Linked DNA regions of Azospirillum sp. TSH100. The protein of the gene in region 2 binds, or shares a complex with, the protein of the main gene of each other region. Links are inferred from orthologs where the notes say so. Each region holds a gene or a part of one and is shown on either strand. Other genes may lie near its edges.

Region 1 (3,333 bases), 1.2 Mb from region 2 along the record:
ATCACGCACCGCATCACGGGCGTGGGGCTGGCTGTGGGCACGCTTCTGCTGGTCTGGTGGCTGGTCGCCGCCGCCGCCGGTCCGGAGGCGTTCGCGCGCGCGCAGGGCTTCATCGGCTCCTTCTTCGGCCTGCTCCTGATGTTCGGCTGGTCGGCGGCGCTGTACTACCACCTGTGCAACGGCATCCGCCATCTGGTCTGGGACGCCGGCAAGTCGTTCGAGCTGACCGATGCCGACCGCAACAACAAGGTCGTCCTCGGCGCGACGGCGGTGCTGACCGTGCTGACCTGGATCGTCGGCCTGGCCGTGTGGTGAGGAGATAAGACATGGCGTCCAATAGCAAGACCCTCCGCTCGCCGCTGCAGGTCGCGCGCGGTCTGGGTTCCGCCAAGCATGGCACCGAACACTGGTGGTCGCAGCGCCTGACCGCGATCGCGCTCGTCCCGCTGACCGTCTGGTTCGTCTTCGGCGTCATCCGCCATCTCGGTGCCGATCACGCCGCCTTCGTCGCCTGGATGAAGTCGCCCTTCTCGGCCGTGATGATGATCCTCACCGCCGTGGTCACCTTCCACCACGCCCAGTCCGGGCTTCAGGTGGTGATCGAGGACTACGTGCATGCCGAATGGCAGAAGATGGCGCTGATCATCGGCGTCAAGTTCCTGTCCTTCGCCCTGGCGGCAGCCTGCGTGCTGGCCGTCGTGAAGATCTTCATCGGAGCCTGACGACCATGGCGACCGCCTACAACATCATCGACCACACCTATGACGTCGTCGTCGTCGGCGCCGGCGGCGCCGGTCTGCGCGCCACCTTCGGCATGGCCGAAAAGGGCCTGAAGACCGCCTGCATCACCAAGGTGTTCCCGACCCGCTCCCACACCGTGGCGGCGCAGGGCGGCATCTCGGCGGCGCTCGGCAACATGGGCGAGGACGACTGGCGCTACCACATGTACGACACCGTGAAGGGGTCGGACTGGCTGGGCGACCAGGACGCCATCGAATACATGTGCCGCGAGGCCATCCCGGCGATCATCGAGCTGGAGCACTACGGCGTGCCCTTCTCGCGCACGCCGGAAGGCAAGATCTACCAGCGCGCCTTCGGCGGCATGACCGCGCAGTACGGCAAGACCCAGGCCTACCGCACCTGCGCCGCCGCCGACCGCACCGGCCACGCCATCCTGCACACCCTCTACCAGCAGTCGCTGAAGCATGAGGCGGAGTTCTTCGTCGAATACTTCGCGCTGGACCTCATCATGGAGGACGGCGTCTGCAAGGGCGTGCTGGCCTGGAACCTGGACGACGGCACGCTGCACCGCTTCCGCGGCCAGTTGGTGGTGCTGGCGACCGGCGGTTACGGCCGCGCCTATTTCTCGGCGACCTCGGCCCACACCTGCACCGGCGACGGTGGCGGCATGGTCCTGCGCGCCGGCCTGCCGCTCCAGGACATGGAGTTCGTGCAGTTCCACCCGACCGGCATCTACGGCTCCGGCTGCCTCATCACCGAGGGCGTGCGCGGCGAGGGCGGCTACCTGACCAACTCCAACGGCGAGCGCTTCATGGAGCGCTATGCCCCGTCGGCCAAGGATCTGGCGTCGCGCGACGTCGTGTCCCGCTCGATGACCATCGAGATCCGCGAGGGCCGCGGCGTGGGTGAGCACAAGGACCACATCCACCTGCATCTGGAGCATCTGCCGCCGGAGATCATCCACCAGCGCCTGCCCGGCATCGCCGAGACGGCCAAGATCTTCGCCGGCGTGGACGTGACCAAGGAGCCGATCCCGGTTCTGCCGACCGTCCACTACAACATGGGCGGCATCCCGACCAACGTTCACTGCGAGGTTCTGTCACCGACCGCGGAGAACCCGGACCAGGTGGTCCCGGGCCTGATGGCGATCGGCGAGGCCGCCTGCGTGTCGGTCCACGGTGCCAACCGCCTGGGCTCCAACTCGCTGCTCGATCTGGTGGTGTTCGGCCGTGCGGCCGCCATCCGCGCCGCCGAGATCGTCCAGCCGGGCAAGGCCCCGTCGGTCAAGCCGGATGCTTGCGACAAGGCGCTGGAGCGGTTCGACCGCATCCGCAACGCCAAGGGCTCGATCAAGTCGGCCGACCTCCGGCTGGAGATGCAGCGGACGATGCAGAACAACTGCGCCGTCTTCCGCACCGGCGAGGTCCTGGACGAGGGCGTGAAGAAGATCGACGCGGTCTATGCCAAGAAGGGCGAGATCGCCATTTCCGACCGCTCGCTGGTCTGGAACTCCGATCTGGTCGAGGCGCTGGAGCTGGACAACCTGCTGGGCCAGGCGGTCGCCACCCTGCATTCCGCCCAGAACCGTCCGGAAAGCCGCGGCGCCCATGCCCGTGAGGACTATCCGAACCGCGACGATGAAGGCTGGATGAAGCACACCGTCATCTGGGTCGCGGACAATGGCGAGACGAAGATCGATTACCGCCCGGTCCACATGTACACGCTGACCGATGAGGTCGAGGTCTTCCCGCCGAAGGCCCGTGTGTACTAAGGCCCGCCGGATAAAGGAAATCAGCCATGGTTGAATTCAACCTGCCAGCCAACTCCAAGGTCGGTGTCGGCAAGACCGTCAACGTCGCGAACGGCGCCAAGCGGGCCAAGACCTTCAAGATCTACCGCTGGAACCCGGACGACGGCCAGAACCCGCGCGTCGACTCCTATGTGGTCGACCTCGACAAGTTCGGGCCGATGATCCTCGACGCGATCATCTACATCAAGAACCAGGTCGACAGCACGCTGACCTTCCGGCGCTCCTGCCGCGAGGGCATCTGCGGATCGTGCGCGATGAACATCGACGGCACGAACACGCTGGCCTGCCTGAAGGCGATCGAGGACGTGCCGGGCGACGTCAAGATCTATCCGCTGCCGCACATGCCGGTGGTGAAGGATCTGGTCCCCGACCTGAAGCACATCTATGCCCAGCTCGCCTCGATCAAGCCGTGGCTGCAGTCGCAGTCGCCGGCCCCGAGCCGTGAGCGGCTGCAGTCGCCGGAGGACCGCGCCAAGCTGGACGGCCTCTACGAATGCATCCTGTGCTTCTGCTGCTCGACCTCCTGCCCCAGCTACTGGTGGAACGGCGACCGCTACCTCGGCCCGTCGATCCTGCTCCAGGCCTATCGCTGGATCGCCGACAGCCGCGACGAGATGACGGGCGAGCGCCTCGACAACCTCGAGGATCCGTTCCGCCTCTACCGCTGCCACACCATCATGAACTGCACCAAGGCGTGCCCGAAGGGTCTGAACCCCGCCAAGGCCATCGCCGAGATCAAGAAGCTGATGGTTGCGCGCCGCTGATCGCGGGCAGTGTCTGCG
Region 2 (3,340 bases):
GCGCTGGCAAGGCGGGAGCCGGAGAACAGCTGGCTGACCAGCATCCAGCGCCAGCTTGAGTATGTCGACGGCGCGGCACGGGACGGAGCCAAGCGCCTGGACCGCGCCGACGACCTGAATTTCGGCCTGCTCGCTTCCCACTACGTCGACGACATCGACCCGACGCTCGCGGCGGAGCTGCACGCCATCAGCGCCGCCACCCGCCAACTGTTTGGCGGCTGATCGGGAGGGTTGGCCGCCATTTTGTGCTGGCGTTCCCGGCACCCCGCTTCGATGATCGCCCATCCGGACGGCACGGCCGACCCCGTGCCCCGTGAACAAGATCAATACGGGAGATGTGCATGGCGACGGATTCGACTGCGGGCTTGGCCCTGGTTTCCACATTCTGCCCTGACCGGGTCGGGCTGGTTTCCGGCATCACCAGCCACCTGTTCGAGCAGGGCATCAACCTGCGCGACGCCACCTTCGCCTCGCTGGGCACCGGGGCCGAGTTTTCCGCCGTCTGTGAACTGCCTGCCGACCTGACCGTGGAGGATGTCCAGGCCAGCCTGTCGTCCCTGCCCGTCCTGGCCGGAGCCGAGGTGAAGGTCACCCGCTTCGCCTTCGATCCCCAGCCGGGTCCGCAGGCGATGGTCACCCACCGGATCGAGGTGTCGGGCGGCGACCAGCCCGGCCTTGTCGCACGCCTGTCGGAAATCTTCACCCAGTTCGACGCCAACATCGTCCGATTGGACGCGCAGACCCTGCCTGACCGGGCCGGGGAGCGCTACATCCTGCGCTTTTCGGTGTCGATCCCGGCGGAGCGGGCGGATGTCTGCCTGTCGGCGGTGGCGAACACCGCGGAGACCTTGGGGCTGACCTGCCGGACGGAGGCGCTGTGAGATTGAGGGCCTCCCCTCACCCATGCAGCACCTTCAGCCCGACGATCCCGCCGACGATCGCCGCGATGCACAGCAGCCGCAGCGCGCCGGCGGGTTCGCCGAACAGCATCATGCCCAGCAGGGCCGTGCCCACCGTGCCGATTCCGGTCCACACCGCATAAGCGGTCCCCAGCGGCAGGCTCTTCAGCGCAGCGCCCAGCAGCAGGATGCTCGCCAGCATCGCGGCGGCAGTCAGCATGCTCGGGATCAGGCGGGTGAAACCCTCGGTGTATTTCAGGCCGACAGCCCAACCAATTTCAAACACACCGGCGAAGAACAGCGTGACCCACGCCATGACGGTGCCTCCGTCTTGGAATGGCGGGGTCGTCCCCACCCGGTAACCCTCTTGCCGCTGGCGGGGTCGTCCCCACGGGCCAAGGGGCAGATAGGACCTCAACCACGTGGGGTCAAGACGGCGAAGAAAGACGGCGGGCAAGGCAGGCAGCCAAGGTTGCATCGCCGCGCCGGCCCGTGCAGGATGGGGTTCCTGAATGGTTCCCCCTTCGCCGCTGGTGGCGCTGGGGGCTTTCGACGTTGGACATCAATGACCGAAAACGGCACTCACCCGGCCCCCGAGAAGACCGAATCGCTCGAAAACCGGCGCAAGCGCTTGCGCTTCCGCTCCTGGCACCGCGGCACGCGGGAGATGGATCTGCTGATGGGAAGCTTCGCCGATGCCCATGTCGGCGATTTCGACCACGACATGCTCGACCGGTTCGAGACGCTGCTGGAGCTTGGCGATCCCGACCTCTACGACTGGATGTCTGGGCGCGAGCCGGTGCCGGCCGAGCATGACAATGACGTGATGCGCCTGTTGACGGCGTTCCGCTACACACCACGTCAAGGATCCTGACGGATCTGGTCAAAGGGCTCCCGATTAAGCCGGCCAAGACTCCCGACATTCTCCGCCTGTCCCCCGTATCTCCGAGGCATCTTCCTTTGGTCAGTTACGATCTCCAGCCCGGCCGCGCCGGCCGTCTCCTGATCGGCGGCGCGCCCGAGGGGCATGACGCCCGCATCCTGGCGGAGCTTGCGCAGAAGGCCGGCGGCTACGGCCTGCTGCATGTGGCGCTGGACGACACGCGCTGCGCCCTGCTGGCGGAGGCGCTGGCCTTCTTCGCACCGAGGCTGGAGGTGCTGACCTTCCCGGCCTGGGACTGCCTGCCCTATGACCGGGTATCGCCGAACGGCGGCATCGTCGCCCGGCGCATCGACACGCTGACCCGGCTGATCGCAAGACGCGATGCGGCGGCCAACCGCGACGGGCTGGCGCCGCTGATCGTGCTGACCACGGTCAACGCCGTGGTGCAGAAGGTGCCACCGCGCAGCGCCTTCAAGAACGCAGTGTTCTCGGCCAAGATTCGCGACCGCATCGACCTGGAGAAGCTGCAACGCTACCTCGCCGGCAACGGCTACACCCGTGCCCAGACAGTGCGGGAACCGGGCGAGTTCGCCGTGCGCGGCGGCATCATCGACCTGTTCCCGCCGGGGACGGAGGAGCCGCTGCGCCTCGACCTGTTCGGCGACGAGCTGGAGGGCGTGCGCGCCTTCGATCCGATGACCCAGCGAACCACCGACAAACGCGACAGCGTCGAGCTGAAGCCGATGTCGGAGGTCTTCCTCGACGAGACCGGGATCGCCCGCTTCCGCTCCGGCTATCGCGAGCTGTTCGGGGCGGTGACCGACGACGACCCGCTCTATGAAGCGATTTCCGCCGGGCGGAGCTATGGCGGGATGGAGCATTGGCTGCCGCTGTTCCATGAGAGCATGGACACGGTGCTGGACTATCTGCCGCGCGGCATCGTCAGCCTGGACCATCAGGCCAGCGAGGCGCGCGACGCCCGCATCGCCCAGGTGGTCGACTTCCACGCCTCGCGCGACGGCATGATGACCATCGAGAAGCGGGCCGGTTCGCCGGTCTACAAGCCGGTGCCGGTCGCCTCGATGTTCCTCGACGCCACCGGCTGGGATGCGCTGCTGGCGGAGCGCGCGGTGGCACAACTCCAGATTTTCTCCACGCCACCCGGCATCAAGGGCACGGTGGATGCCGGCGGCAAGCGCGGCCACGATTTCGCCGAGGAGCGCAACCGCCCCGACGTGAATGTCTTCGACGCGGTGAAGGATCATATCCGCGCGCTGCGCGCCGACGGGCGGCGCGTGCTGATCGCCGGCTATTCCGCCGGATCGCGCGACCGCCTGTCCAACGTGCTGGCCGACCATGGTATCCCCGGCCTGGAGCCGGCGGAGAACATGGATGACGTCCGCCGCTTCGACCGCGGCGTGATCGGCACCATCGTGCTGGGGATGGAGCATGGCTTCACCTCCGCCGACCTCGCCGTCATCACCGAACAGGACATCCTCGGCGACCGTCTGGTCCGCCCGGCCAAGAAGAAGCGCAAGGCCGCCAACTTCATCGCCGA

What was found. Proteins that work in one complex are often made in the same cells at the same time.
Region 1: the proteins of E6C72_RS09275 (region 2) and sdhA are in contact, whole or in part, in a crystal structure (PDB 6C12), measured with the Escherichia coli proteins. The link is inferred for Azospirillum sp. TSH100 from one-to-one orthologs.

Annotation. Positions count from the first base shown.
Region 1 is NZ_CP039634.1:776,167-779,499, reverse strand. The notes cover bases 142-3,119. They hold sdhA (succinate dehydrogenase flavoprotein subunit), read left to right. Parts: upstream 142-727; coding sequence 728-2,512; downstream 2,513-3,119. Other genes in these bases: E6C72_RS03700 (succinate dehydrogenase iron-sulfur subunit), read left to right, coding at 2,539-3,119; sdhD (succinate dehydrogenase, hydrophobic membrane anchor protein), read left to right, coding at 327-722; sdhC (succinate dehydrogenase, cytochrome b556 subunit), read left to right, coding at 142-315. Outside these bases: more of sdhC, read left to right, coding at 1-141; more of E6C72_RS03700, read left to right, coding at 3,120-3,315. UniProt on the Escherichia coli protein: Two distinct, membrane-bound, FAD-containing enzymes are responsible for the catalysis of fumarate and succinate interconversion; the fumarate reductase is used in anaerobic growth, and the succinate dehydrogenase is used in aerobic growth.
Region 2 is NZ_CP039634.1:1,954,448-1,957,787, reverse strand. The notes cover bases 134-3,118. They hold E6C72_RS09275 (succinate dehydrogenase assembly factor 2), read left to right. Parts: upstream 134-1,464; coding sequence 1,465-1,773; downstream 1,774-3,118. Other genes in these bases: mfd (transcription-repair coupling factor), read left to right, coding at 1,860-3,118; sugE (quaternary ammonium compound efflux SMR transporter SugE), read right to left, coding at 898-1,215; E6C72_RS09285 (glycine cleavage system protein R), read left to right, coding at 342-881; E6C72_RS09290 (immunity protein Tsi6 family protein), read left to right, coding at 134-222. Also shown: more of E6C72_RS09290, read left to right, coding at 1-133; more of mfd, read left to right, coding at 3,119-3,340. UniProt on the Escherichia coli protein: An FAD assembly protein, which accelerates covalent attachment of the cofactor into other proteins.